2 regions of the Enterocloster sp. HCN-30185 genome follow, and region 2 is predicted to be linked to the other one. Evidence: riboswitches for the same ligand, from Rfam matches in the RefSeq annotation. Region 2 holds a riboswitch; the other holds the start of a gene.
What was found. Region 2 has a riboswitch for lysine ahead of dapA (4-hydroxy-tetrahydrodipicolinate synthase). Riboswitches for the same ligand answer to the same signal wherever they lie in the genome.

Region 1: another riboswitch for lysine. It lies ahead of WKT10_RS10295 (alanine/glycine:cation symporter family protein); the one in region 2 lies ahead of dapA (4-hydroxy-tetrahydrodipicolinate synthase).

What each region holds. Positions count from the first base shown of each region.
Region 1 covers NZ_JBBKBT010000008.1:87,547-102,916, forward strand. The annotation lists gene WKT10_RS10290 (amidohydrolase) at 1-1,023, opposite strand, end outside; gene WKT10_RS10295 (alanine/glycine:cation symporter family protein) at 1,041-2,522, opposite strand; lysine riboswitch at 2,638-2,807, opposite strand; gene WKT10_RS10300 (GNAT family N-acetyltransferase) at 2,950-3,540, shown strand; partial or broken gene WKT10_RS10305 (glucose-1-phosphate adenylyltransferase) at 3,756-4,697, shown strand; partial or broken gene WKT10_RS10310 (glucose-1-phosphate adenylyltransferase subunit GlgD) at 4,694-5,236, shown strand; gene WKT10_RS10315 (DUF1266 domain-containing protein) at 5,324-6,229, opposite strand; gene nagA (N-acetylglucosamine-6-phosphate deacetylase) at 6,356-7,504, opposite strand; gene WKT10_RS10325 (NAD(P)-dependent oxidoreductase) at 7,718-8,962, shown strand; gene WKT10_RS10330 (metallophosphoesterase) at 8,959-9,657, opposite strand; gene WKT10_RS10335 (DUF523 domain-containing protein) at 9,654-10,076, opposite strand; gene WKT10_RS10340 (LURP-one-related/scramblase family protein) at 10,085-10,555, opposite strand; gene WKT10_RS10345 (hypothetical protein) at 10,623-10,937, opposite strand; gene WKT10_RS10350 (hypothetical protein) at 10,918-11,067, opposite strand; gene WKT10_RS10355 (YibE/F family protein) at 11,202-12,329, opposite strand; gene WKT10_RS10360 (metallophosphoesterase) at 12,337-13,890, opposite strand; gene WKT10_RS10365 (sirohydrochlorin cobaltochelatase) at 14,005-14,862, opposite strand; gene WKT10_RS10370 (amidohydrolase family protein) at 14,935-15,370, opposite strand, start outside.
Region 2 covers NZ_JBBKBT010000004.1:275,732-291,101, reverse strand. The annotation lists gene typA (translational GTPase TypA) at 1-1,026, shown strand, start outside; gene WKT10_RS07180 (single-stranded DNA-binding protein) at 1,277-1,915, shown strand; gene WKT10_RS07175 (cob(I)yrinic acid a,c-diamide adenosyltransferase) at 2,051-2,548, shown strand; lysine riboswitch at 2,594-2,767, shown strand; gene dapA (4-hydroxy-tetrahydrodipicolinate synthase) at 2,936-3,823, shown strand; gene dapB (4-hydroxy-tetrahydrodipicolinate reductase) at 3,889-4,647, shown strand; gene WKT10_RS07160 (hypothetical protein) at 4,769-5,098, shown strand; gene WKT10_RS07155 (hypothetical protein) at 5,250-5,627, shown strand; gene purB (adenylosuccinate lyase) at 5,761-7,197, shown strand; gene WKT10_RS07145 (LysR family transcriptional regulator) at 7,214-8,113, shown strand; gene WKT10_RS07140 (adenylosuccinate synthase) at 8,262-9,539, shown strand; gene WKT10_RS07135 (ANTAR domain-containing response regulator) at 9,543-10,127, opposite strand; gene WKT10_RS07130 (glutamine synthetase family protein) at 10,150-11,361, opposite strand; gene WKT10_RS07125 (glutamate synthase) at 11,382-12,104, opposite strand; gene WKT10_RS07120 (glutamate synthase-related protein) at 12,152-13,657, opposite strand; gene WKT10_RS07115 (class II glutamine amidotransferase) at 13,657-14,751, opposite strand; gene WKT10_RS07110 (glutamine synthetase III family protein) at 15,040-15,370, shown strand, end outside.

The sequences.
Region 1 (15,370 bases), on a different contig from region 2:
GACGGCTGCCTGCATTCCGTGCGCATTTGCATAGCCGATCATTTCGTCAAAAACCTCCTGGGAAAATACAGGGATCCCGCAGGTGGACGGATCATCCGCATAAGGGCGGCTCAGATACGCAGTTCTGGCTCCCAATGCTCCGTCTCCCAGCATCTTAAGAGGCCCGACCTTAAAAAGCTCTGTACCGCTGCCCGTAACATTTCCCGCCTCTACAAAAGCCTTAAGCTCTGAAAGCTCTGTGAAGTTACACTGTTCATAGACACGAACCGTAAGCTCTCCCTCTGCCTCCAGCTCCCTGTAGGCCTCATTCACAGTCTGCCACGGCACATCCCGGTACATGCAGTAGTCATCCGTCTGGCTGCTGGTAACACCGTAGGAATTTAAAGCCCTGCAGGCCAGACGAATCCTGTTTTTGATCCCTTCCTTATCCGGAACGGGAATTGCATGGTACACCAGATCCATGGCATTGTCAAAGAAACGGCCGTCCGGCCCCTCCTCATCCATACCGATACATCCGCCCTCCGGCTGGGGCGTATCCTTTGTGATGCCAAGCAGCTGTAATGCCTTTGTATTTACGACCAGACAGTGACCGCAGGCCCGGACCGCACAGACGGGCACGTCCTCTGATACCTGATCCAGATCATGACGGTCCGGCATCCGGTCTGCATCTGTAAAATAATCTTGATTCCATCCCCGGCCCATCAGCCATTCGCCCTCTGCGCAGGGATTCTCCCTGTAAAACTCCTTCAGGCACTGAAGCATATCCGCCAGGCTCTCTGTACGGGCAGCCAGCCGGGCAGAACACAGGCTGTTTCCGTATCCTAAAAGATGCATATGGCTGTCATTAAAACCGCTGCATACAAAACGGCCCTTAAGATCGGTACACACATCTCCCTCCCCGGCCAGTTTTAGAACGGATTTGCTGGAACCGGCAAAGATAAATTTACCATTTTCTACCGCAAAGGCCTCAGCCAGCGGAAGACTGCCTGTATAAACCTTTCCATTAAAATAAATATGTTTCATGGCACATTCTCCTTTCGTCAGTGCTTTTCTTCATAGAACAGGCAGGCATCCGGCTCTGCTGTTCCCTCTCCAAGATACCGTGCCTTATAATCCTTTAACAGACGGAAATAGTCCTTTGACAGCAGCAGGATCACAGCCACATTCACAAAGGTAGGAATGGCAGAAGTAATGTCTACCACGGTCCAGATAAAGCCCTGATTATTTGTCTTTACCAGATAAATCGTCCAGATAAGGCCCGGAAGCGCACGGACTGCGTAAAACAGCTTCAGCATCACTTTTTTCATGGGGCCTTCCTTTTTGCAAAGGTGCTCCAGGATTGACAGATAGTAGGTAAACCAGCCGCCGGAGGTGGTGACAGTAAAAATAACCATGATCAAAGCTAAAAGCAGGCTTCCTGCAGTACCAAAACTCTGGGAAAAGGCGCTTAATGCCAGAGTGCCGCCGTCTGTGCCGTTGGTCCAGTTTCCGCTTAAAAGCACAGAAACAGATGTGATGGAGCAGACTACAAAGGTATCAAAAAATACTTCAAAGGAACCCCAAAGTCCCTGTGCAACAGGATGGGGTGTTCTGGCAGAGGAATGGATCATGGGAGAAGTACCCCAGCCGGCCTCATTGGAGTATACGGAACGTGCCATACCTACCCGGATCATCTCACTGACTGCACAGCCGGCAAAGCCGCCGATGGCTGCCGTACCAGTGAACGCATTTGTTACAATGGCAGCAAACACAGAGGGCACTCTGGAAAGATTTGCCAGAATCATGCCAATTCCCATTAAAATGTAGAAAACGCTCATTAAGGGGACCAGCTTGCTGAACAAAGACGCAATCTTTTTGGTGCCTCCGTCCGTTACAATATAGGTCAGAACGCAAAGAGCCGCTCCCACCAGAATAACGCCCTCAATCTGAAAGCCTCCGATATTCACCGTATCCATTTTAAAGGCTCCTGCTACCACCTGGGAAGCAGTCAGCGTAGAGGAGGTTACAAAGAATGTAGAGAAAATACCTGCGCCGAAAATAACTGCCGGTATCAGCCACAGCTTTCCCCAGCGGCGCTCCTCTCCCAGTCCCCGCTCCATATAATAGGTAGGGCCGCCGTAATATTCACCCTTTTCATTGGTATGGCGGTAATAGCAGCCCAGCGTTACCTCTACCTGCTTCAAGATCATTCCAAGACAGGCAGACAGCCACATCCACAGCACAGCGCCAGGGCCTCCTGCCGCAACTGCCGTAGCCACACCGGCAATATTTCCAAAGCCTACCGTACCGCCGATTGCTGTGGAAATTGCTTCAAAGGAACTTAACATTCCCTTTGCATTATCCTCCTGCTTCTGGCTTTTTTTGTTTAAAATCGTGCCACCGGTATTCTTTAAAATCCAGCCAAAGCGCCTGAACTGAAAGAATCCGGAACGGACTGTGAAATAAATACCGGTAGAAATCATCAGTACGATTAACGGAAGCCCCCACAGGACGCCGTCTAACCAGTTGAGAAATTCGATCATTTTTATGATCCCCCTTTTCTTTTGTTTATGTACAGCAATCTATTCCACCTGGGCTCTGCCCGCAAAAAAGGAGCAGCGGTTTTTGCATCCCACTGCTCCATAAATCATCCATCCATGAAACAATAGCGCCTCCACCGTTTGGTGAGAGTGTGCAGCCTGTTCGACTGCACCCCAACATACTGCCTGCGAAAGCAGTACATTTCGGCGGCTCCTCCTTTCCCTGCTCTTCCCTGGCTTCGCTGCCTCCAAACAGGTACTGATAGTATCCGCACCTCTATTGCCGTACTCTTTTTGTAGTATCATAGCTGGTTTCACGCTGGCTGTCAACTGTTTTTGCAAGTTTATTTCTTCGGCCAAATTTCACTTGATACAATCTTTTTTTCGTCCTATACTAAAAAATCATATGTTTTATCCGGAGGTACACATTATGTCACTCACACCACCCATCACCATCCGCCCCGTTTCCACCGCTGACAGCCAGGCTCTCCTTGATATTTACCGTCCCTATGTGGAGCATACTGCCATTACCTTTGAATATGAGGTTCCCACTGCGGAGGAATTTACCCGCCGGATCCGCCACACCTTAAAGCGCTACCCCTATCTGGCAGCAGAAAAAGACGGACAGCTTTTAGGCTATGCTTATGCAGGCCCTTTTCATGAACGGGCAGCCTATGACTGGTGCGCTGAGGTTTCCATTTATATACGGACTGATGCCCGCGGCACAGGGATTGGAAAAAAACTCTATGAAGCTCTGGAGCACGCACTTACTGCCCAGAATATCCTCAATCTTTACGCCTGCATCGCATGGCCGGATAAGGAAGATGAATATCTTACCAGAAACAGCGCTGATTTCCACCGCCATCTGGGCTATGAACTGGCAGGAATGTTTAAAAACTGCGGCTATAAATTCGACCGCTGGTACAGTATGATCTGGATGGAAAAACAGCTTGGCCCCCATTCCGGCCATGCAGAACCCATTATCCCTTTCCAGGAACTGCTTCACCGGATGCCTGTTTAAAGCATCTTCTATTATGCATGATTTTGCACTTTGTCTTTTGAATATTGTATTCATGTTCTTTTTTTACAAAATACTGTCCGTTTTTACCGATTTGTGCTACAATTCTAACAGAACATTCCTGAAATGTTTTTCGTTGGGAATGCTGCCCGGTAAGCAGAGTGGCTTATGTGTTCTGCGGACCGAGGCGTCGCTACTATACAAGGGGAGAATTTGAAATGGCAAAAGAAATGATCGCAATGCTGCTTGCCGGCGGCCAGGGTTCACGGCTTTATGCCCTGACTCAAAAGCTGGCAAAACCTGCAGTTCCTTTTGGCGGAAAATACCGTATTATCGACTTTCCGCTGTCAAACTGCGTAAATTCAGGAATTGACACAGTAGGTATCCTGACCCAGTATCAGCCTCTGGTACTGAATGAATATATCGGAAATGGACAGCCCTGGGATCTGGACCGCCTTCACGGCGGAGTTCATGTGCTTCCGCCCTATCAGAAAGCCTCCGGCTCGGACTGGTACAAGGGTACAGCCAATGCAATTTATCAGAATATATCCTTTATTGAACGCTATGATCCCCAGTATGTGATCATCCTTTCTGGCGATCAGATCTGTAAGCAGGATTACAGCGATTTTCTCCGCTTCCATAAGGAAAAGAATGCGGAATTCAGCGTGGCTGTCATGGAAGTCCCCTGGGAGGATGCTTCCCGCTTTGGCCTGATGGTAGCGGATGAAAACGACCGCATCACCGAATTCCAGGAAAAACCCAAAAATCCTAAATCCAATCTGGCATCTATGGGTATCTATATCTTTAACTGGGATATTTTAAGAAAATATCTCATTGAAGATGAGGAAGATCCGGATTCTGAAAATGATTTCGGCAACAATATCATCCCTAATCTCTTAAAGGACGGACGCAGGATGTACGCCTACCACTTTGACGGCTACTGGAAGGATGTAGGAACGATCCCTTCTCTCTGGGAGGCCAATATGGAGGTTCTGGATCCGGAGCACAGCGGCATCAACCTGTTTGACGAAAACTGGAAGATTTATAGCCGTAACAGCGGTATGACCGGACACAAGATTTCAGACGGAGGCGTTGTAGAAAACTCCATGATCACCGACGGCTGCCGTATTGCAGGCACCGTACGCCACTCCGTACTCTTCATATCTGCGTTATGTCAAGAGAACTCTTGATCGATCTCATCAATACAGCCTCTATCCGCGGCTATGTATATTTTGAACGCGACATTTTAGCGCCGCAGATTGACAAACTGGATATCCGATCCTTCCGTTTTGACGGCTATACCGCCCGGATCTGTGATATGAATAGCTACTTTGACGAAAACATGAAGCTGCTGGATGATGAAAATCTGGATGCTCTGTTTTCCCCCAGTCCCGTATATACAAAGATCCGTGATGACAACCCCACCCGCTACATCAACGGCTCCCGTGCAAATAATATCATGGCAGCGGACGGTTGTGTAATCGAGGGAGAAGCAGAAAACTCTATCCTGTTCCGCGGTGTAAAAATCGCAAAGGGCGCAAGGGTAAAAAACTGCGTTCTTATGCAGGATACTGTGATCGAAGAAGGCGCTGATCTTGAATATGTGATCACCGATAAGAACGTGACGGTTACAGCCGATAAGGAATTAAAGGGTTCAGACACCTTCCCGGTATATATCGCAAAATCCAGAACTGTATAACATCATATGCTTAAAAATCACCCCTCAGACTGGTCTTTCCATTCCCCCCTGAGGGGTGATCCTCTTTCCTATCCTGTATAAAGCCTCTTACCAGCTCTTTTTAAGCTTTAAATTCCAGTCCACCTCATAAGGATTCCACTGACTTGCTTTCAGATTTTCATAAATTTCTCTTCTCTCTTTTGAGCTGTCGCCGGAACGCTCTTCATAGCCCTTCAGATAATCCTCTACAAATTCCTCCCAGGAAGAAAAGCTCTTCTGTATTTCCTTTGCCACCTCTAACGCCCGATCCAAAGCTTCTGTCTCTGTATAATAATCCGCCAGATAATAAAAACCCAGATTGGACATGGCCCTGCTGTAATCATAGGCAGAATTTTCTGCTGATGCCGACGATAAAAGCTCCTGTAAAACACGGTCTGCCGAAGAACGGTCTGTGATCCCCCAGCTGGTCTTTAACATCTGACGATTCTGATCTTTTGCCGCCCTATCCATCTCCTCTCCGTTCTCTTCCTTTCCCGCAAGCTTTAAGCCACCGCCAAAGGCACGGATATTGCCGGCATTGTGCCGGGTAAGAATCGCACAGGCAGCATTAAACCACTGAACTGTCTGATTGTTCATATAGGGATTTGCTGTTTTGTTTAAATACTGCTGCCGGCTGCTGATAGCTGTAAAAGAAGAGCCTGATACACTGCTTTTACTCCCTTCCCCTGATCTGCGGGAAGGACTTGAGTCCATAGCGCCTCTTTCATTGAATGTATAAAGCTTTCCGTTGATTTCCCTTTGACAGTTCTTTAAAATATGGCCGTTTTCATCCAGGTAAAACCACTGATTGCCTGATCTACGGAAGTCATTGACCACCCGGGTGCCATCCTCTTCATAATACGCATAGGTATCTCCCTCTTTCTGCCAGCCTGCAAAGGCTGTAAGGGGAGTCATAAGCATCGCCGCGCAGGCAAGAGCTGCTGCTTTTATAAACCATTTTCGTCCTGTATTCATCCGAATCATCCTCTCACCTATCTCTGCTGTGCACCTTCTGTCTGAGCACATTTACAGTATAGCACAGGCGTTTCGGATTGCCAACTTACACATTTCTGACGAAATTATAATAAATGTCAGGAAATTTTAAAAAACACGCCGTCCCTGTACATAAGTTTCTTCTACCCCATCATTCTCATCCAACACCACAAAGTCTGCGAAAAGTCCCTGGCGGATAAATCCCCTCTGGCCATCCATGCCCAGAAGCTTTGCCGGATTTTCTGTGAGAAGCGGAATAAGCTCCTCTGCCGGCCGCCCTGTAAAGGCGATCAGATTTTTCAGTGCTTTTCCCGAAGTCAAGGTACTTCCTGCCCGTGTACCATTCTCTTTCAGTTTTGCATCCCCGTCAATGACCACAACCTCATTAACGCCCAGGCGATACTCTCCATCCGGCAGACCCGCAGCCATGATCGAATCAGTCACAGCTACTACCCGCTCAAGCCCCTTTGTCTTTAAGATCAAGCGCACCGTTCCCGGATGCAGATGGCGGCCGTCGCAGATCACCTCGCAGTAAACACGGTCATCCTCCAGCACTGCTCCCCAGATGGCAGGAAAATGCTGGTGGAGCAGCTTCATTGCATTTCCTGTATGGGTCGACGCCATTGCTCCATTTGCAACGGCCGCTCTGGCCGTATCATAATCTGCCCCAGAATGGCCGATGGCTACCTGGATGCCAAGAGCCTTTAATTTGGGGATATCCTCTACCATGCCATCTACCTCAGGCGAAACCGTAATGTAACGTATTTCCCCCTGGGCAGCCTTCTGGTATTCCTCGATCAGAGGAATATTTTTACTCTGCAGCAGATGCTCCGGCATAGCGCCCTTATACTCTGGGCTTAAAAATGGACCCTCCAGATGGATCCCCATCATGGCGGCGCCTCTGTGTTCCATGCCCTTCCACTGTTTATATGCTTCAATACAGGCCAGTGTCTGCTCCTTCGTATCTGTGAGCACAGAACCCAGCCAGCCAGTTGTACCCTGAGATGCCATAAAGCGGCTGATCTTCTCATATCCATCAGGGTCTGCGCTGTTTACATCCACCCCAGCAGCACCATGGGTATGGATATCTAAAAATCCCGGCACCAGACGGCGTCCCTTTAAATCAATGCGCTCTGCCTCAGGAGCAGAAATCCATTCTCCGATCTCGATGATCACACCATTTTCAGAAAGAACACAGAGCGTTTCAAACCGATGATCCCTGTATACACGTCCATTGTAAAATAACTGTCTGCCCATAATGATACCTCTCCCGTTCTTATATTTTTATTTCTGTCTTCATAGTAACACAGACCGGGGATACTTTGTGAAACTTTTACCCAAACGTTTGTGTCATGCTTTTAAGATTGTGCATTTTTTATCATTCGTATCAGAATCAGATACATGCCATTATGCACTGGCAACAGATTTTCTTTTATGATAAGATAGAAAAAAAGTAGAAAGGAAATCAATATGGCATTACATGTTATGGATGAAGCCAGCCGCTGCCTTGGCTGCAAAGTTCCCCAGTGTCAAAAGGGCTGCCCCATCAGCACTCCGATTCCCCAGGTGATCCGCCTCTTAAAGGAAGGGAAATTAGATGAGGCCGGGCGGATGCTCTTTGAAAATAATCCGCTGACCACTGTGTGCAGTCTGGTCTGCAACCATGAAAATCAGTGCGAGGGCCACTGCGTTTTGGGACGCAAGGGTGCTCCGGTCCATTTTTCAACCATTGAAAGCTATATTTCCACCACCTATGCCAACAAAATGACAAAGGGGCCGGCTCCATCAAACGGCATCCGTGCAGCGATCGTCGGCTCCGGCCCTGCCGGCCTGACCATCGCAGTGATTTTGGCACGGTACGGCTATGATGTGACTATCTTTGAGGGTAAGGACCAGATCGGAGGCGTACTGCGCTACGGCATTCCTGAATTCCGCCTTCCAAAGTCTGTTCTGGACGATTTCAAATACCGCCATCTGGATCTGAAAGGCATCAAATTCCGGCCAAACACCCATATCGGAGGGGCAATCGGTATTGACGACCTCTTCCGCGACGGCTATAAAGCTATTTTCGTAGGAACCGGTGTATGGAAGCCCAATGCCCTTCATATCAAAGGCGAAACGCTGGGACATGTACACTTTGGAATCAATTATCTGAATAATCCTGACAGTTACTGCCTGGGCGAACGGGTTATTGTGATCGGAGCGGGGAATGCCGCTATGGATGTGGCAAGAACCGCCATCCGAAAAGGCGTACGCTATCTGACCTGCTTTTCCATCACAAAAAAGGTGGCAGCCAGCCACCATGAATTCAGCTATGCCCAGCTGGAGGGAGTTCAGTTTGAATACAACAAGGCTCCTGTGGAAATCACAGATGAAGGAGTAATCTTTAAGGATATGGCCGAGGATGAAGAAGGCCGTCTCACCGAAATTCCCGGAAGCGAAACCCTTTACCCCGCTGACAGCGTGATTATTTCCATCAGTCAGGGTCCACAGAACCGGATTGTCAACACCACTGAGGGACTGGCTGCTGATGCCAAAGGTCTTTTGGTGGCAGATGAAACCGGTCATACCACCCGTCCCGGCATCTTTGCCTCCGGAGATGTGGTAAACGGTGCGCGGACAGTGGTGGAAGCCGTAGCCCACAGTAAAATTGTGGCCGAATCCATGCATCAGTATATGCAGAGCCTGAAACAGACAGAAGAGGCACCTGATTAAGGAAGAATCCGTTCCGGTTTAAATTTCAAATAATCAGAGGACACCAGACGGTAATTCACCCCATCTACATTTCCCAGAAAACTGTCCTGAAAGCGGTCTTTCCCATGGCAATGAGCGTAAATCACCTGATCTGCCCCATATTCCAGCGCCATCCGGGTAAAACCGCTTTCCTCTTCTCCAATACTGGTAGGCGGATAGTGAAGAAACTGAATAAAAGAGGTATAGCCTGCTGCCACAGCCAGCTCATAGGACAGCCGCAGGCGCTCCAGCTCCCGCTTTACCAGCTTTTCAAAATGCTCCGGGCTGTCCTTTCCCTCATAGCAATATCCTTTGGTTCCTACCAATGCCGTATTTCCATAAGAATAAAAATTGTTCTGGAGAAAGAAAAGACGGCCATTATATTTTTCATTCAGCCTTTTTGTCCTTCCTGCATCCCAGAACATATCGTGATTCCCCCGCAGAAGAATCTTGCGTCCGGGAAGGGACGCAATAAATTCCAGATCAGCCTCTGCTTCCTTTAAATTTCTCCCCCAGGAGTGATCCCCTGCGAGAACCACTGTATCCCCGGAAGAAATCATCTTATTCCAGTTCTTTTCGATCTTTTTTACATGATCCTTCCATTCTTTTCCAAATATATCCATAGGCTTGTTGGCCGTAAAGGACAAATGGAGATCACCTATGGCGTACAGGCTCATCCTTCACACTCCTCTGCATCCATAAGAGGGATTCCACGCTCTTTCAGCTCACGGGCAAAAATTCCCATCCCATCAATCTTTCTCCCTGTAAAGGTGCCGTCATAAATCTGGCGTACTCCGCAGGTAGGACTGCGCGACTGAAGAATGGCAAGGTCAATATCCATATCCTTTATCTGTTCCAGAGCCATTTCCACGCCCTTTCGGTACAGGGCATCTCTGTCCTTTCCTTCCCTGTCTACCACCCGGCCTCCGGACAGCTCTACAGGCGTACGAGGCGCACCCAGTCCGGTTAAAAGCTCCGGACAGATGGAAATAACCTCCTTATCCTCTACAAAACGAAGAACCGCCTCATTTCTGTTATTCTTTCCATTATACTTACAGTTTTCGCCCAGAAGACAGGCGCTGACTAAAACCTTCATATACTCTCCTAATTCCGGGAACATTTTTCCGCATCAATGGCAAGCACCACCATCAGGGCGCAGAGGGCGTCCCACGAATCTTCCACGTCGATTACATATGTATCTGTCATGCGGAATAGTTCCTTTGAAACCGCCGCTGCCAGCCTTCCGTTCCGGTCTAAGATCTTATAATCCCATTCCAGAAAATCCCCTTCCACATGCCAGCCATTGCAGTCAATATTGTAGCGCGGCTTAAAAAAGGTCAATTCCTTACTGATGCAGCCTGCATATTCCTGTCCCAGATACAGCTCAAATCTGGGCAGCATGGTAAAAATACGTTCCTTCACCATACCGGCCTCACGTCCCTGACCATCGTATATTTTCAGGCAGTGTCCCCAGGAAAGCTGTCCTTTTACAGTATAGGCAGTGGTTCCGTCTTCGTAATAGATATCATAGCTGTCAAACCATGAAAACAGTCTCTGCTTAAATATAAGTTTCATGCCGCTTCCTCCTTTATCATACAGAATACAAACTGGCTTCCGAAATGCTCCCACTGCTCCAGCTCTTCTATATAACGGCCCTTCCGGTCCGTTTCTGCCGCCACATACCAGACTCCTGCCGGAAGCTTATCAAGCTCTGCATCCCGTCTCCGTCATACGTTTGTCCATATACGGGAAGCTCCGAAAGCTCAGCAAGCTGCTCTCCCTGTCTTATACACACAGTCTGTTTCTCCCGTCTGGTATCCGGGCCGGAAAAAAGTTCTGCCTCCTTTTCATCCGGCAGTCCCAAAGAGGGAATCCGGCAAAAAAACATCCATGCTGCCAGAAATACCAGAAGAACAGCTGTACCGTTTCCGACAGTTTTATTTATGGATTTCTTCATAGGCATCCATAACTCCATGCTTAACTGCGGTCCGTATCACACGGTATGCAATATAAAAAAACAGCGCGATCATACCGGCCCAGATGGTCAGTGCCATAAGGATTCCAAACAGTCCTCCAATCATATTCATATGCATTTCCTCCTGCAATACATCATATTTGTTTGGTACATCTCCATTATAGCATGCTTTTATATTTTACTCCCTTACTTTTTTATTACAAAAAGGCAGCGGATAACATTCCTTCCGCTGCCATAAAGCACTCTTTATTTTTTTCTACAATACACAAACGCAGCAAATATCACAGTAACTGGAACACTGAGAACAATGCCAAAACTGCCGGAAAGCCCCTGCATGACTGCAATTCCTATGTTATTTGAGTTGATGATCTGAAGAAATGGCAGATCATAGGCATAATCCATAAGAAGCATCGATACACTGCTTCCTGCAAATGCCAGAATCAGGGTATTGGAATCTGTTCCCATCATATCCCGTCCTACCCGCATTCCCGACTTCATCAGCTCCATTCTGGTAATTGACGGATTCTGGTCGCAGAGTTCTTTCATCGCACTGGAAATAGACATTGCCACATCCATAACGGCTCCAAGAGAACTGATCAGAAGGCCGGAAAAAAGCAGCCCTCCTATTTTAATCCCATTTGTTTCGTATAAAGTAAGCAGGCTTTCTATGTCTGATACATTCCATCCGGTAATTCCGGAAAGCTGTGAAAAAACAGTAGCTGTGAAGCCTGCAATAATTACTCCCGATAACGTCCCAACAGTAGCGCACAGTGTCTTTTCTCCCGCTCCGCCGATCAGATACATCGTAACCAGCGTGGTCACTGCGCAGATAAAAACAGCCGTCCAAAACGGTGAATTTCCCAGATAAACAGCCGGAAGATAAACATACACAATTGCACCAAACGTAAAAACCAGCCCTAAGGCTCCGCGCAGCCCCTTTTTACCGCCTACAATACATAAAATCGCCAGATACAGGACTGCAAAACCAATCATTACGGCTGTCCTGTCCCTGGAATATACGCTTGTGATCACAGAATCGCCTGCTATGCTTTGAATGACCACCACACGCATCCCTACTGTACACGCCGCTCCAAATAAATATCCGGCGCTGCTGGTTGTGATAAGCTCCTGTCCTTTTTTTTCGCCGCTTGTCATCCGCACAACCACCGTCTGCTGTCCCACTCTCATGCCGTCTTCCTGAATGTTGTCCTCCAGGATACGTACGACCACTCCCGTTTCAAAGCTCTGCCCTGTCCGATTGACCAGTCTGATTTTTGAAATATGGTTCAGATTTACGACGGCCAGAGCGCTAAGAAGCACAACGGCCGCCAGGATCAGTAATTTTTTTACAGCTAAGTTTTCTATATCTTTCATTTCCCTGTTATCTGCTGCCTGTCTTGTGAATGGTAAAGGTATTGTCTATTGTCTCTACCTTTCCATTATCCGTAATCTGATAACTGGTAATCTTGAAATCATCATAAGTAAGATTGATCACAGAATAGCTGGGGAGCCAGTTCTGGCTTCTTACCTCAATATAATCCTGCTGGGTATTTGTAAGCTCATAATATTTGGATCCGGATGCAGAGTTAGCCGTCATATACAGCGTTCCCTTAGGATTTGTTACAACGGACTGACCGGAACCTTCGATCGTATAACAATGGTTATCCTGGGCAAAGGCTTCCTTTAAGGCTGCCGACGGCTCATCCTCCGGATACAGCGCAATAGACTCATCTGTATTTACATTATAGGCGTGATCCCAGTCATAGTCACTGCCTGTTTCATCCAGACGGAATTCATACGCGCCATGCGTTTTTCCATCCCCATAAAGCAGCTTAGAACGGCTGTATGTATGGTCATGTCCCTGCAAAACCACATCTACATCATATTTGTCAAATACAGGCGTCAGCTGAGTACGGAGGATCATACCGTCTGTATCGGAATGATCCAGACCGGATCCGTAAATATCCTGATGGATCGTAACAATACGCCACTTTGTATCAGGGAAATTCTCTACCGCCTGTTTAATGGCCTGCTCATGTTCTGCCACATTGTAATTATTCGTATTTAAAACAATAAACAAACCCGGGCCATATGTATAGTAATAATCCCCGCCGGCCTCAGTCATGCCTAAATTGGTAGGATTGGGATTATTAAAATGATAGCTGTAGTCTTTATTTAAAGAGTCATGGTTTCCGATGGTAGTGGCTACCGGAAGGCTCTTTAACGCGCTTGCGGATAGGTATGCAGCATACTCTTCTTCCTTAGGCTTTCCGGTTTTATTCACCTGATCACCAGCAGAAATCACAAAATTAAGATCAGGGTTTTCTGCCAGGGCAATATCCAGCGTACGATCCCAGCCAAATCCATCATTACGGGCCGCAGTGTTCGCTGCGCCTGGATCCGCTGACAGCTTACCCTCTCCCTGGGGCTGTCCCTTTGAAGCGCCCACCTGCGGATCGCCGACGTAAAGAATATTTACATTGCTGAAGCTGCCCGTTTTATAAACCTCTGCCGGAGTCCTGACGCCGTTTTTTTCAACAGAATAGTAATATGTACTGTTCTCTTTCAGTCCGTCTACAGTCACATAATTGTAAGAATAAACTTTTCCACCTGTAAGGTTTGTATCCACACCAGATGCCTGACCTTCCCAGGCCTTTAAGTCATCTGCGTCCATTCCAAAATATACCACCGGAGTTGCATTTTCGCCCTCGCTATACCATGCAAAATTCAGCTGAGACGCTGCCGCTCCCGGAGTAAGGGATACCTGAGTATAGTCATTTGCCAGCTGCTCCCACTGCCTGGTCCACGCCTGCCATTCTGCACTCCCTCCGGTTACGGATGAGTCATTGTAATGGACAGTCGCAGCCCACACCTGATGACCGCCTACAGCCAACGCTCCGACCAGAATTCCGGCCATAACTCTCTTCTTTTTCATAACATTTCCCTTCTTCTTTTAGTTTTCAGGCCTGCTATTCCCTGATAAATATAAGTATAGAAAGGAAATGTAAAATTTACTATCAGGTTTATGTATGAAATACATCAATTTTTGTTACTCTTTTCCTGTTTCCGGCAAAAACAGCTCTCCGGCTGCTTTTGCATGACTGACAAACAGATGCCGTATCAGTTCAATCTCTCCCAGTCCTTTTAAAACACAGCTGACTTCATATCCGGCCCTTTCAAATTCCCTTTTCCAGGATCCTTCTTCGTCTCCTGCCATATCATTGTTTGCATGGTCTCCTGCCACGATCATAAGCGGCTGAAGTACAACCTTCTTATAGGATCCTTTTTTCACTTCCCTGAGTACATCTTCAATAGACGGCTCCGCTTCTACAGTCCCTATATAATAATTCGTAAACCCCTTTTGCAGGAGAATACTCTGAAGCTTTTTATATACCTGATTAGCTTCTGCCTCTGTACCGTGTCCCATAAAGCAAACAGCTGTCTCACCATCATCATATTCCTTTGTATCTTCGGTAATAGCGCGGATCACTGTTTCAAAATCTTCCTCTGATGTCAAAAGCGGCTCTCCCACAGCCATGTATTCAAAGAATGCCCTGTACTCCGATGCTTCTTCAGCCAGATCCTGGTATTCAAATCCCTTCATCATATGTGTAGGCTGAATGATCAGTGTTTTTACACCATTCTCTACCGCATGCTTTAAAGCATCTCTTACATTATCAATAACCAGATTTTCTTTTTGTTTTACCCGGTTAATAATAATCTGACTTGTAAAAGCCCGATGCAGGATATATTCCGGCATAGCGCTCTCCATATCTCTTTCTATGGCTTCAATGGTTCTTTCTCTTGTGTTTTTGTAGCTGGTTCCAAAACTGACTGCCAGCAGTTCCCGTTCTCCTGTTTTATTCTGATTTGTACCCTTGATTTCCGATACTGTTTTCAGATTCATTCGTTCATTCTCCTGTTGTGTTTTTAATGAGTATTTACAGTTTAATGGAAATCATTTTTTCTGTCAATTTTTTTACAGCCGATGCAGCTCCTGCATCTCTCCAAAGGCACTTCTTCCCATACAGTCTGAAAGTTCTCTTCTGATCGACTCAAAATCCTCATAAACCAATTTTTTATCCTGAACCAGGCAGGTACCTGCCACATATACATCTCTCACATTGGATGCATTGGCACTGTAAACCAGGGCAGAATAGGGATCGTAAACAGGAAACATATTGGGAGAATCTGTTTCCACCAGTACCAGGTCTGCTTCTTTGCCAGGTTCAATAGAACCTGTTTTTTCTTCCAGTCCCAGAACCCTGGCTCCCTGACGGGTCGCCATGGAAACAATATCTTTTGCAGGCATGGCACTTCTGTCATGGCTGTTGTTTTTCTGAAATCCGGCGCACAAACGCATCTGCGTAAAGAGATCCAGAGTATTGCCGCTGGCCGGTCCATCTGTTCCAAGG
Region 2 (15,370 bases):
GAGGTTCAGGAGGCAAAAATCGGCTCCATCGTTGCCATTTCCGGTATTGCGGATATCCATATCGGGGATACCATCTGCTCTCCACAGAACCCGGAGGCAATCCCCTTCCAGAAGATTTCTGAGCCTACTATTGCTATGTACTTCATGGTAAATGACAGTCCCCTTGCCGGACAGGAAGGAAAGTATATCACCTCCCGTCATTTAAGAGACCGTCTGTTCCGCGAGCTGAATACAGACGTGAGCCTCCGTGTAGAGGAAACAGACTCTGCAGACTGCTTTAAGGTATCAGGACGCGGTGAACTTCATCTGTCGGTCCTGATCGAAAATATGCGCCGCGAGGGCTATGAGTTTGCGGTAAGTAAAGCAGAGGTGCTTTATCACTATGATGAGCGCAACCGCAGATTAGAGCCCATGGAGCTTGCTTATATTGATGTTCCTGAGGAGTATACCGGCGTGGTGATCCAGAAGCTGACAGCCAGAAAGGGCGCCCTGCAGGGCATGAGCCAGGCAGCCGGAGGCTATTCCAGACTGGAATTTTCTATCCCGTCCAGAGGCCTGATCGGTTACCGCGGCGACTTTATGACGGATACCAAGGGAAATGGTATCTTAAATACAATTTTTGACGGCTATGCAGAGTACAAGGGCGACTTATCCTACCGTCCTACCGGCTCTCTGATCGCCTTTGAGGCCGGTGAGGCCATTACCTACGGCCTGTTTAATGCTCAGGAGAGAGGAACCCTCTTTATCGGGCCGGGCGTAAAGGTATATTCCGGTATGGTTGTGGGACAGAGCCCCAAGGCAGAGGATATTGAGATCAATGTCTGCAAGACAAAGAAGCTGACCAATACCCGTTCCTCCAGTGCAGATGAGGCCTTAAAGCTGACTCCGCCAAAGATCATGAGTTTAGAGCAGAGCCTGGACTTTATTGATACAGACGAGCTTTTGGAGGTAACCCCGGAGAGCCTGCGTATCCGTAAAAAGATCCTGGATCCTCTTTTACGAAAGAGAGCTTCCTTCAAAAAATAAAATTTATTTTTTAAATAAAATATGACAGTTCTCCCGGAATTTTTGGAATATTCTTCCAGAGTCCGGGAGATTTTTTGCGTTTTACAGATTTTTTTGCTAAAATCGACGTTATTTTCCTGAATTGTCGAATTGATGCGACGAATAGGCCTTTGTTTTCCGTCTATTTCTGGTTATAATTGCATAGATTGATTATGTGCATACGGGAAAATTGTAACCCGGAGTGAAATTGGAAAAGAAGAGGAGAAGTACAATGGCAGAAAAAATGATTGAAAACAATAGGGTGAGCGTGATCGGAGAAATCGTATCGGAGTTCTCCTTCAGCCACGAGGTATTTGGCGAAGGGTTTTACATGGTGGATCTGTCGGTAAACCGTCTCAGCGAACAGGCCGATGTAATTCCGCTTATGGTGTCGGAACGTCTTATGGATGTCCATAAGGATCTGCGGGGGAGCACCATCGAGGCAGTGGGGCAGTTCCGGTCCTATAACCGCCATGAGGGTGTAAAAAACCGCCTGATGCTGTCTGTTTTTGCCAGAGAGATTCGTTTTCTGGATGAATTTACGGATTACACCAGAACCAACCAGATCTTCCTGGACGGTTACATATGCAAGCCTCCGATCTACCGAAAAACCCCTCTTGGACGAGAGATTGCAGATCTTCTGCTGGCAGTTAACCGTCCTTATGGAAAATCAGATTACATACCTTGTATCAGCTGGGGAAGAAATGCCCGCTTTGCCTCCGGCTTTACGGTAGGCACCCGAGTCCGTATCTGGGGAAGAGTCCAGAGCAGGGAATATACAAAAAAGCTCAGCGAGACAGAGTGTGAAAAGAGGGTGGCATACGAGGTTTCTATCAGCAAGCTGGAATGCGGCGAGGAGTCGGATCAATAAATTCTCTTACGATTTCCTTACGGAAAATATAAGAAATATTTGCATTATTTCTTATATTGTGCTAGAGTGTGTGTTGTGAATTGATGTTCCAGACACACATAGGGAAGGTGTCCGGAAGGCAGTATGAGGTGCATGATGATGAAAGACAGTACGATACAGGTGATCTGCGGACCGGGTAAGGGGAAAACGGCCAGCGCTCTGGGAAGAGGGATCAGCGCCCTGATCCATGGAAAAAATGTGATCATGGTTCAGTTTTTAAAGGGTTCTATGGATTCCGACAACATGGAAGTATTAAAACGTCTGGAACCGGAATTTAAACTGTTCCGTTTTGAAAAATCTCCTGTGGTTTTTGATCAGCTTTCTGAAGAGGAAAAAGAGGAAGCCAGGATCAATATCCGCAATGGGCTGAATTTTTCAAAAAAGGTTCTTGTAACCGGAGAATGCGATATCCTGATCCTGGATGAGATCCTGGGGATCCTGGATGAAGGGATTCTCACCCTGGAGGAGCTGTGCGCCCTGATCGGCCAGGCAAGACAGTCGGAGGCCGAGCTGATCATGACAGGAACCGTTTATCCGGCGGCTTTGGATGAATGGGTGGATGAGGTGACGAAGCTTCAGACGCGATTTGAGTAAGTTCCCTGTTGACATCTATTTTTAATGATGATAGGATAAGACTATAGACAGAGTAGAGGCTGCGCTGATCATGAATATCGGTTTGGATGTGGCAGGCACAGAAGAAAAGCCGTGAAAGGGAAAAGCGCCGAAGGAGCGGTTATCCTGCAGGATCGTTTCTGGGTGCAGGATGAAGAATCCTGTGACTGTCATCCAGGTGGATGGAGAGCTACCAGAAGATATGTATCCGCAGTAAGAACGGGTTTGTATGGGAAGGGCTGAAACATTTACCTCAGCCCTTCTTTTTTCGCTGGTACGGGGGCGAAAACCGGTGCGGGATATGTACACTTTGTTTATCATGCGCATTTACTGATGGTAAATAAGACTGTAAAAAAGGAGAAGATAAGCATGGCTGTTTTTGAAGGAGCTGGCGTTGCGCTGATTACGCCTTTTAAGGAAAACGGAGAAGTAAATTACGATAAGCTGGAGGAGATCGTAGAGGAGCAGATCGCAGGCGGTACCGATGCGATCATTGCCTGCGGAACCACAGGAGAGGCATCTACCATGACCCATGAAGAGCATCTGGATGTGATCGGCTTTATCTGTGATGTGACCAAAAAGAGAATTCCGGTTGTGGCAGGAACAGGCTCAAACTGTACACAGACCGCCATTTACCTGTCAAAGGAGGCCGAGGAAAGGGGGGCAGACGGTATCCTGGTTGTATCTCCCTATTACAACAAGGCGACCCAGAAGGGACTCAAGGCTCATTTTACTGCTGTGGCAGATGCAGTAAAAATACCCATGATCCTTTACAATATTCCCGGAAGAACCGGTGTAAATATCCAGCCTGAGACCATTGCTTCTCTTTGCCGTGAAGTAGACAATATAGTGGGTGTAAAGGAAGCTACCGGCAATTTTTCCGGTATTGCCCAGCTGATGAACCTGACCGATGGAAACTGCGACGTATATTCAGGAAATGACGATCAGATCGTGCCTCTTTTATCTTTAGGCGGAAAGGGCGTTATCTCTGTTCTCTCCAATGTGGCTCCTTCACAGGCTCATGAAATCTGTGCCTCCTATTTTGCAGGAGATGTAAAAAAGAGCGCCCGGATGCAGTTAGAGGCGATTCCTTTAATTAACGCCCTGTTCTGTGAGGTAAATCCTATCCCCGTAAAGGCCGCCATGAACCTGATGGGAAAAGAAGTAGGACCGCTGCGCATGCCTCTGACCGAGATGGAGCCGGAGCATCAGGAAATTCTTAAAAAGGCCATGAAGGAATACGGCATTCTGGCATAAAACGTTTGAAAAGAGTCCTGGGCCTTGCCAAAAGAAGACTCAGTAAAGAAAGGATACCACAGAAAATGATCAATCTTATCATGCACGGCTGCAACGGCGCTATGGGACGGGTGATTTCCGCCATGGCACAGGAAATGGACGGAATCCGGATCGCTGCGGGCGTTGATCTGAATACGGAAAAAAATTATGATTATCCGGTATATGCCTCTTTGGGAGAGTGTACAGAGGCTGCGGACGCAGTGGTGGATTTTGCTTCTGCAAAGGCAGTGGACGAACTTTTGGATTACTGTCTGGAAAAAGAGCTTCCTCTGGTGCTGTGTACCACAGGACTTACAGAAGAACAGTTAAAAAGGGCAGAGGATGCCAGCAAAAGGATTCCGGTTCTTCGCTCTGCCAATATGTCTCTTGGTGTAAATCTGCTTTTAAAGCTGATTCAGGACGCGGCAAAGGTATTGGGAAATGCGGGCTTTGATATGGAAATCGTAGAGAAGCACCATAACCAGAAAAAGGATGCTCCCAGCGGAACTGCTCTTGCGATGGCAGAAGCGGTGAATGAAGCCATGGGCGGTCTGTATCATTTCGTAACAGACAGAAGCAGTATCCACGAAAAAAGAGATGGAAAAGAAATCGGTATTTCCTCTGTACGGGGAGGCTCGATCGTAGGAGAACATGATATGATCTATGCCGGAAAGGATGAAGTTATTACGATCAGCCATACGGCCTATTCAAAAGCCATTTTTGCAAAAGGAGCTTTAGAGGCGGCAAAGTTTCTGGCCGGAAAACAGCCGGGACTTTATACCATGACAGATGTGATCGGTCTGTAAACAGGAATAAAACTTTTTTGGGAGCTTATACTAAGTGTATCTGAACGTAAGGTTTGGATACACTTTTTTAATAGGGCACCGGACAGAAAACGATGCCTGGAGCACGAAAGGAGAATGTATGATGAAAAAGATCCGACCTGTTATGATGGTACTGTTGATTGCCGTGCTTGCATCATCCCTTACAGCATGCGGCAGCAGAGATTCCAAGCAGCCTACAGCTTCTTCGGGAACACCGGGAACCTCTGCCTCCTACAGCACAGAGACAGACCAGGGCGCAGCCGCAAATGAAACTGAAAATACGGACGCCACATCCCGGTCTGAAACAGATACCACCGGGGAAGGGGTCATGGACGGGATTGCAGATGATGTGAGAAAAGGCGTAGAGGACATAAAAAGGGATATAATGGATACAACTGAATCTGAGTCCACAGCCGAGACACAAAACCGGTAAATAAAATCATTTAAAACCGGAGGACAGACGGAAAATCTCCCTGAGCATTTGGAGAGCAGATACAGCTTTCGAAGCTTCAGGGAGATTTTTTTGTTGCAGTCAGGCGGATTTACGTCTATAATGCAGTCAGGAGTGCGTGGGAAAGGAAACCATGAACAAAAGAGAACGGAACCGCTGTTTAAAAAGAAGACGTAAAAAGGCCGTATACAGATGGAAAGCTGTAAGAAAAAACAGGCAGCGCGAAAAGCGGCAGGAAAAAGACAAAAAAGGGCGTTTGGGGGTTCGGATGCTTATATTTGTCTGTATCTGTCTGGAGACGGCCTCGGCAAAGGACTGGCAGTCTGGAAACCGCACAGCAGAAATCCGTATAGACAGCCTGCCCGCATTCATAGAAATCCATCCCTTTTATGAAGAAGAATTTCGCAGGGAGAAAGAGAACGCCAGCCGGACAGAGCAGGGGATTTCCCTGTTTTTAAAAGAAGGGCGCATAGTATTTTTTCGGATTCACGAGGAAGCCTGTGATGATTAGAAGGGCAGAGATGATTTATTAGGAATTTTAATGACTGTCTGTCTTGTGTTCAAAATAAGAAAGTATTATAATTTCTTCTGAATCATAGCATATTTATATATAAAACTTATAACAAACAGATGGAGGATAAGACATGAGCAATCATGATACGTATGTAAGCCCGCTTTCAGAGCGTTATGCCAGCAGGGAGATGCAGTATATTTTTTCACCGGATATGAAATTTAAGACATGGAGACGCTTGTGGATTGCTCTGGCTGAGACAGAAAAGGAGCTAGGCCTTAATATTACCCAGGAGCAGATTGATGAGCTGAAGGCCCATGCAGATGAAATCAACTATGATGTGGCAAAGGCCCGTGAGAAAGAAGTGCGCCATGATGTGATGAGCCATGTGTACGCATATGGCACCCAGTGCCCGAAGGCAAAGGGCATCATCCATCTGGGAGCTACCTCCTGCTATGTAGGAGATAATACCGATGTGATCATTATGACAGAGGCATTAAAGCTGGTCCGCAGAAAGCTGCTGAATGTACTGGCGGAGCTGGCAGCGTTTGCGGATAAATATAAGAATCTGCCCACTCTGGCATTTACCCATTTCCAGCCGGCTCAGCCTACTACTGTAGGAAAAAGGGCAGCCCTCTGGATGATGGAGTTAAAGCTGGATCTGGACGATCTGGATTATCTTATCGGATCCATGCGCCTGTTAGGCTCCAAGGGAACTACAGGCACACAGGCCAGTTTTCTGGAACTCTTTGACGGCGATCATGAGCGCTGCCGCAGACTGGATCAGCGGATCGCGGAAAAGATGGGCTTTGAGGGCTGCTATCCCGTATCCGGACAGACTTATTCCAGAAAGGTAGACAGCCGTGTCTTAAGCGTACTGGCCGGCATTGCCCAGAGCGCCCACAAGTTTTCCAATGATATCCGTCTGCTGCAGCACTTAAAAGAAGTGGAAGAGCCCTTTGAGAAGAATCAGATTGGTTCCTCCGCCATGGCTTATAAGAGGAATCCCATGCGCAGCGAACGGATTGCTTCTCTTGCAAACTATGTAATGAGCGATATGATGAATCCTATGCTGGTAGCTTCTACCCAGTGGTTTGAGCGTACGCTGGACGATTCTGCCAATAAGCGTCTGTCCATTCCAGAGGGCTTTCTGGCGGTGGACGGAATCCTGGATCTGTACTTAAATGTAGTGGATGGACTGGTGGTATATCCTAAGGTCATCGAAAAGCATCTGATGGCAGAGCTGCCCTTTATGGCTACGGAAAACATTATGATGGACGCTGTAAAGGCAGGAGGAGACCGACAGGAGCTCCATGAGCGCATCCGTCAGCTTTCCATGGAGGCAGGAAAGAATGTAAAAGAGCAGGGCGGAGACAACAACCTGTTAGAGTTGATTGCAGCAGATCCTGCATTCGGATTGTCCTTAGAGGATCTTAAAAAGGCCATGGAACCTTCCCGGTATGTAGGCCGTGCACCAAGACAGGTGGAAGAATTCCTTGAGGAAGTGATCCGTCCTGTACTGGAGGCCAATAAAGAAGCACTTGGTATGACTGCGGAGATCAATGTATAAAAATGCTTCAAAGACCATGAATATCAATCTGGAATATTACAAAGTATTTTATTATGTATGCACAGCGGGCAGCCTGACAGCGGCTGCCCAAAAGCTGTGTATTTCCCAGCCTGCGGTAAGCCAGGCCGTGCGCCAGCTGGAAAAAGAGGCCGGCACACGGCTTTTTTTGCGTACCTCCAAGGGCATCCGGCTGACAAGGGAAGGAGAGCTTTTATTCCGTTATGTGAAAACGGGCGTGGAACAGCTTCTGGAAGGCGGCAGGATGCTGGAGAGAATGCTGGATATGGATATGGGAGAGGTTCGGATCGGAGCCAGCGATATGACACTTCAGTTTTTTCTTCTGCCTTTTTTGGAGCAGTTTCACAAAGAGTACCCACGGATCAAAGTTACCGTAACCAATGCCCCCACACCAGAAACCATCTGCAGCCTGGAGGAAGGAAAAATTGACTTTGGCGTAGTGACAACGCCTTTTTCCTGCAAAAGTACCATTCATTCGATGATGGTAAAACCGATTGGAACGGTTTTTATTGCAGGAGACAGCTTTGGCGAACTGAAAGGAAAAAAGCTGGATTACAGTATTCTTGGAAGTATGCCCTGTATTTTTCTGGAAAAAAACACGAGTACCAGAGCCTTTATGGACGCGTTTCTTTCTGCAAAAGGAATGGAACTGACGCCAGAGTTTGAGCTTGCTACCAGCGATATGATCGTTCAGTTTGCAAAGCGGAATATGGGCGTAGGCTGCGTCATGGACGGATTTGCAAAGGATGCCATAGCAAAAGGAGAAGTGTTTGAGCTGGATTTTAAGGAGAAAATGCCTCTGCGCCACATCTGTGTTGTTACGGGTGAGAACAGCCTGATTTCTCTGGCAGGCAGGAAGCTTTTAAATCTGTTTGACGAAATGGCAGAATCTTCCTAAATGGTATAAGGTTTACTTATGCCGCACATAATAAATAATCATTTTACTTATGTGAAAGCTTGTAGTAGAGTAAAAGAGAACTTATGTGAGATCCCGCTATGCTGCGGGATATTTAAATCAGGGCAGCAGCCCAAGGAGGATTGAAGCAATGGTTAGAGCAATCGTAGGAGCTAACTGGGGAGACGAGGGAAAAGGAAAAATAACGGATATGCTGGCGAAAGAGTCTGACATTATCATACGCTTTCAGGGCGGAAGCAATGCAGGTCATACCATTATCAATGAATATGGAAAATTTGCCCTTCACCTGCTTCCTTCCGGCGTGTTTTACCAGCATACTACAAGTATCATCGGAAACGGAGTAGCATTAAATATTCCGTATCTGATCAAGGAAATCCAGTCCCTTGTAGACCGGGGAGTGCCGAAGCCCCATATCCTGGTTTCAGACCGTGCACAGATCCTGATGCCCTACCATGTGCTGTTTGATACTTATGAGGAGGCCCGCCTGGCTGGAAAATCCTTTGGTTCCACTAAGTCCGGCATTGCTCCCTTTTATTCGGATAAATATGCAAAGATTGGCTTTCAGGTCAGCGAGCTGTTCGATGAGGAACTGTTAAGAGAAAAATGCCAGAGAGTGTGTGAAATCAAAAACGTGCTTCTGGAGCATCTTTACCATAAACCCCTCCTGAATGCGGATGAACTGTTTGATGAGCTGATCAGCTACCGGGAGATGATCCGCCCCTATGTATGCGACGTATCCTCCTATTTGTATCATGCCATCAAAGAAGGAAAAAACATTCTGTTAGAGGGACAGCTTGGTTCCTTAAAGGATCCGGATCATGGAATTTACCCCATGGTTACCTCTTCCTCAACCCTGGCTGCCTATGGCGCGATCGGTGCAGGCATTGCACCCTATGAGATTAAAAATATCACAACCGTTGTGAAGGCATATTCCAGCGCAGTAGGCGCAGGCGCCTTTGTCAGCGAAATCTTTGGAGAGGAAGCGGAAGAGTTACGGCATCGGGGCGGCGATGGCGGCGAATACGGAGCCACTACGGGACGCCCAAGAAGAGTAGGCTGGTTTGACGCAGTGGCGACAAGATACGGCTGCCGCATTCAGGGCACCACAGAGGCTGCATTTACCGTACTGGACGTATTGGGATATTTGGATGAGATTCCCGTATGCATCGGTTATGAAATCGATGGAGAGGTCACAAGAGAGTTCCCGACCACTGCAAAGCTGGAGAAGGCAAAACCGGTGTTTACCAGGCTTCCGGGCTGGAAATGCGACATCCGCGGTATTAAAAACTACGAGGAGCTTCCCGAAAACTGCCGCAGGTATATTGAATTTATCGAAAAAGAAATTGAAACGCCCATTACCATGGTTTCCAATGGTCCCGGGCGTGAGGATATTATTTTCAGAAAATAAAGTTTAAGAATAGGTTCTGATGATTTCTTCGGCAATGGACCGCCTGGTAACACAGCGGTCCATTGCCTGTTTTTCTATGTAGCGGTGGGATTCTGGTTCGCTCATGGAAAGCTGGCTGATCAGAATCCACTTTGCCTTATTGACAAGGCGGATTTCGGCCATTTTTTCTTCAATGGACAAAGATTTTTTTTCAAATTGCCTCAGGCGCTCCCTGGCGCTTTCCAGCCAGCTGAAGGCATAGGTCATCGTTGCCTTTGAGATTGGCTTTGACAGGGTAAATACACCATATTCTGCGGCCTGGTCATGGATTTCGTTATGAATATCGCTTTTTACCAGAAGAAGGACAACTGACTGCTTGCTGCTGGAAATATCAATAGCAAGACGAACGCCCATATCATCGTGCAAAGGAGCATTAATGATAATAAAATCATACGTCTTTTCTGTAAGCGTACGTCTGGCGGCATTGATACTTGAAACAGCATGAACAGGAGAATATCTGGTTTCAGGAAGCAGGCCGGCAAAGGCAGAGGTGAGTACATCCGTTGCCGACACAATGAGGATACTGTAGGTTCGCTCTTTTAAACTCATTTTCACCCCTCCTGTTAAAAATCTATTGTCCGCAGTAGATATCCAATATGGTCTTTGGTATATATTTCAGAATGAAATCACTGTGCGCCGCAGCATCACAGGCAGCTTCAAAGTTTTTTGGAAGCTGACCAAAGCCTGAAAGGACAGAAGCTTCTGCCCGGTATAAATTGATGTCTGCAGCAGGCGGAAGCGCCAGATTGTTTTGTACGCCTTCCAGAACAGCATAGATCATAAGAGCAAACGCCAGATATGTATTTGCAGATGGGTCAGGCGAACGCAGTTCCACACGCCGGTACCTTCCGATTGCCGCCGGAACACGGATCAGCTGGGAACGGTTCTCACTGGACCAGGAAATATATTTGGGAGCCTTATTGCAGCCGAAGCGCCTGTAGGAATCAGCGGTGGGGTTTAAAAATACAGTCATATCAGAAATTTTATCCAGAATACCGGCAATCATGCTGTCCATATGGTCTGTGCCGTCAGAGGATTTCACAGACATATTGATGTGGAAGCCATTTCCCGCTTCATTTTCCAGTGGCTTAGGACTGAAATCCGCAAAAATCCCATTCAGTCCGGCGATGGTCTTTACTACGGTCTGAAAGGTCATGGAATTGTCCGCGGCTGCCAGAGGATCGGAATAACGAAAATCAATTTCATTCTGTCCCGGTCCTTCCTCATGATGTGAGCTTTCTGGAAAAATCCCCATCTGTTCCAGGGTCAGGCAGACTTCCCGGCGGATATTTTCACCCTTATCTTCAGGAGCCATATCCATGTAGCTTGCATGATCATAGGGGATTTTTGTGGGGTTTCCATTTTCATCCAGATGGAACAGATAAAATTCCTGCTCTGCGCCAAAGAAGAACTGATATCCGGCCTGCTCTGCCTCATGAACCGCTTTCTTTAAAAGAGAGCGCGTATCACATTCAAATATGGTTCCGTCGGGATAGGTAATACTGCAGAACATCCTTACCACCCTCCCGTGCTCCGGTCTCCAGGGAAGAGGCATCAGCGTATCCGGATCCGGATGCAGGAAGAGATCAGAATGGCTTTCGTCCCCAAAACCGGCGACAGCGGATGCATCAATGGCAATGCCATGTTCAAACGCCCGGCAAAGCTCCTGGGGCATAATGGAAATATTTTTTTGTCTGCCGAACACATCGCAAAATGCCAGGCGGATAAATTTCACATCCTCTTCCTGCATATACTGGAGCACCTCTTCTTTTGAATATTTCATAACCTTACCTGCTTTCTGTTTTAATTTGCCACGTACATCTGTTTGTACGGATTTTTGCTGTCTGGCGTGATAACTGTAAAGGGTTCAGATAAAATCCCGTCAAGAGAATACCCAAAGTCCGCGCAATATTCCGACAGATATTCACGGATTTCCTCCAGATCCTCATCCCCGGCTGTTTTTGCAGTTACCTGCTCTGAAAAGCGTATGTTTCCGCAGTCTCCGCGCAGAAACATTTTTCCGCCGTGCATACCGGTACATGGAAAATTTCCCACAATGCTTTTGCCGTTTTTGTGAAGTCCAAGAACTATGATAATACCGCCGGCCTGGTATTCTCCCAGAAAGCTTCCCGCGCATCCGCCGATGATCATAACGGGGATTTTTTCTTTGTAAGCCTTCATATGGATTCCGGCGCGGTATCCGGCATTGCCCTGTACATAGATTTTTCCGCCCCTCATGGCATAACCGGCAGCGTCTCCGATGTTTCCATAAATCAGTATTTTCCCTTCATTCATGGTATCGCCTACGGCGTCCTGGGCATTTCCGTTTACAGTAATATGAGAATCATTTAAGTATGCGCCCAGTGCATTTCCGGGGATTCCGTGGATCGTGACGTTTTTTCCAGACATACCGGCGGCGATAAAACGCTGTCCGCAGCAGCCCTCGATCGTACAGTCCTCATCCGTATTGCGGAGCTTTTCATTTACAGCTTTATAATCTGAATTTGCAGCATCGATGATTAGCATATTGTACCATACCTCCAAAAAAATGTTTACGTTTTTTTGCAGAAATATTATTCTCCTGCATGAGAGATTCCCAGTATTTCAAGTTCTTTTGCCGTAAGCCCTATTCCCCTCAGCATCAGACGGTTTCCGCGCAGTACCTCGATGGAGTTGATCCCCATTCCTCCCATCAGTTCTTTTATTTCATGATTCCACGCAGTCATCAGGTTGACCAGCCGCTTTTTTCCTGTTTCCGGGTTCAGCCGTTTTACCAGCTCCGGACGCTGAGTGGCGATGCCCCAGTTGCACTTACCGGTCTGACAGCTCTGGCACAGGTGGCATCCAAGAGCCAGCAGTGCGGCAGTACCCACATAGCAGGCGTCTGCCCCCAGCGCAACGGCCTTTATAACATCGGAAGCGCTCCGGATGCTTCCTCCGACTACCAGAGATACATCGTTGCGGATGCCTTCGTCACGCAGACGCTGATCAACAGCCGCCAGGGCAAGCTCTATGGGAATTCCCACATTGTCCCTGATCCTGGTGGGAGCAGCGCCTGTGCCGCCGCGGAAACCGTCGATGGCAATGATGTCGGCGCCGCTTCTTGCGATTCCGCTTGCGATTGCTGCGATATTATGTACTGCGGCAACCTTAACGATAACCGGTTTTTTGTATTCCGAAGCTTCTTTCAGGGAGAAAACAAGCTGACGCAAATCCTCGATGGAATAGATATCGTGATGGGGGGCCGGAGAGATGGCGTCAGAGCCTTCCGGGATCATTCGCGTGCGTGAGACGTCTCCCACAATTTTTGCCCCGGGAAGATGGCCTCCGATCCCGGGCTTTGCGCCCTGTCCCATTTTGATTTCAATGGCAGCTCCGGCATTTAAATACTTTTCATGGACGCCGAAACGTCCGGAAGCGACCTGGACGATGGTATTTTCACCATAACAGTAAAAATCCTCGTGGAGACCGCCTTCGCCGGTATTGTAAAGGATTCCCAGTTCTGTGGCTGCCAGGGCAAGGGATTTGTGGGCATTGTAGCTGATGGAACCATAGCTCATGGCAGAAAACATAACGGGCATGGAAAGATCCAGCTGGGGAGGAAGCTGGCAGTCCAGCTTTCCTTCTGCATTGCGGCTTACTCTCTGTGGCTTTTTTCCCAGATAGGTTCTGGTTTCCATTGGTTCCCGCAGAGGATCAATGGAGGGATTTGTTACCTGGGAGGCATTGATCAGTATTTTATCCCAGTAAACGGGGAAGGGCTTGGGATTGCCCATAGAAGAAAGAAGAACGCCTCCGCTGTTTGCCTGCTTATAGATCTCTTTAATCGTATTGTTCTGCCAGTTGGAGTTTTCCCTGAGAGAGCAGTCGGTTTTTACGATCTTCAGCGCTCTGGTTGGACAGAAGGAAACGCACCGCTGGCAGTTTACGCATTTTGATTCGTCACACTTCATGACTCCCAGTTCCTCATCATAGCTGTGAACCTCATTGGCACATTGCCGTTCGCACGCACGACAGACCGTGCAGCGGTCTTCGTTTCGGATTACTTCAAATTCTGGATAGATAAATTCGATACCCATTAAAACGCACCTTCCTTTACTTTTACAATAACAGGCTCTCCGCCGGCGGGAGACCAGATATTTTCTGCATTTGGTTCCATGGTCCGGATCGCGGCTTCCTCACTGGCAATAAAAACCTTATCATCTTTTTCTCCGATTACCATGGAGCGGAGCTTCAAGCGGTCATTGAGAGCCATCAGTCCGCCGTTAAAGCCTAAAACGATAGAGAACGGGCCGGTGATCAGCAGGCTGGAAAACATGGTTCTTAAATAGGTATGTTTTTTCTGATCCTCCAGATCTGTTTTTGAAGCGATGGTACTCCAAAAAGGCGCCGCAATGACGCTTGCGGCTTCACCGAGGGTAAGTCCCTGTACGCGGAGCAGATAATCCATGATATAGGTAATTACTTCTGTGTCTGTCTGAAGGGTGCATTTATAGCCGAACATTTCGATAAAGCGGCGGTTAGCGTCATAAGAGGAGATTTCACCGTTATGTACGATGGAATAATCCAGTAATGTAAAGGGGTGCGCTCCGCCCCACCATCCCGGGGTGTTTGTGGGATAACGTCCATGGGCAGTCCATGAGTAACCTTCATATTCTTCCAGTTTATAAAAGACGCCTACATCCTCGGGAAATCCGACTGCTTTAAATGTACCCATGTTTTTTCCGCTGGAGAAAACATATGCTCCGGACATTTCCGCATTGATTTTCATAACCGTCTGGGCAACAAATTCTTTTTCATCCAGCTGCAGCGAGGCCAGAACCGATTTTAAGGGTGCGACGAAATATCTCCATATAATAGGTTCATCTGTGATCGCCGGGAGCTTACGGGTGGGGATAACTTCGGATTGAACGATCTCAAATTGTTCCTTAAAAAAAGCTTCGCATTTCTTTCTTGTATCGCGGGTGTCAAAAAACATATGCAGTGCGTAAAATTCTTTATATTCAGGATAAATGCCGTAGCCTGCAAAGCCGCCGCCCAATCCGTTGGAGCGGTCATGCATAGGCTTCATGGAATTTGTGATACTTTCGCCGGACATCTTATTTCCATCTTTGGAAATTACTGCCGAGATTGCACAGCCTGAAGGGATTCTCACCTGACCTTCGATCTTCATACATTTTGTACCTTCCTTTCAATAAATAAAAAAGCAGGGACATTCATTTTTAAGCAGAATTTTCTCTGATTTAAAAATGAACGCCCTTGCTCATATTCACTATTTATACAGCTCTGAACAGGGTTTGTCAAGAGGTTTGTCAGGAGAAAAAAGTGCTTGACAAATGATTTTTCGGGGTGTATTATGCCACACATAAAGGCAAGGATGTCTTTTGCAGCACAGGAAAGGTGCTGTGAAGGACATCCTTGCTTTTTGTATTAAAAATATGCTGCTGGAGAGGAGATTGTTATGAAAAAGGTATCAGATTATTTTGGATGTAAGGTATTTGACGACAGAGTAATGAAAGCAAGACTGTCATCAAAGGTATATCAGTCGCTGAGAAAAACCATTGATGAAGGCGCAAAGCTTGATATCAGTGTGGCGAATGCCGTTGCGGCAGCCATGAAAGATTGGGCGGTTGAAAATGGAGCGACACATTATACACACTGGTTTCAGCCCCTTACCGGCGTAACGGCAGAAAAGCATGACAGTTTTATTTCCCCGTCGCCGGATGGCGGTGTGATTATGGAATTTTCAGGAAAAGAACTGATCAAGGGAGAACCTGACGCATCTTCTTTTC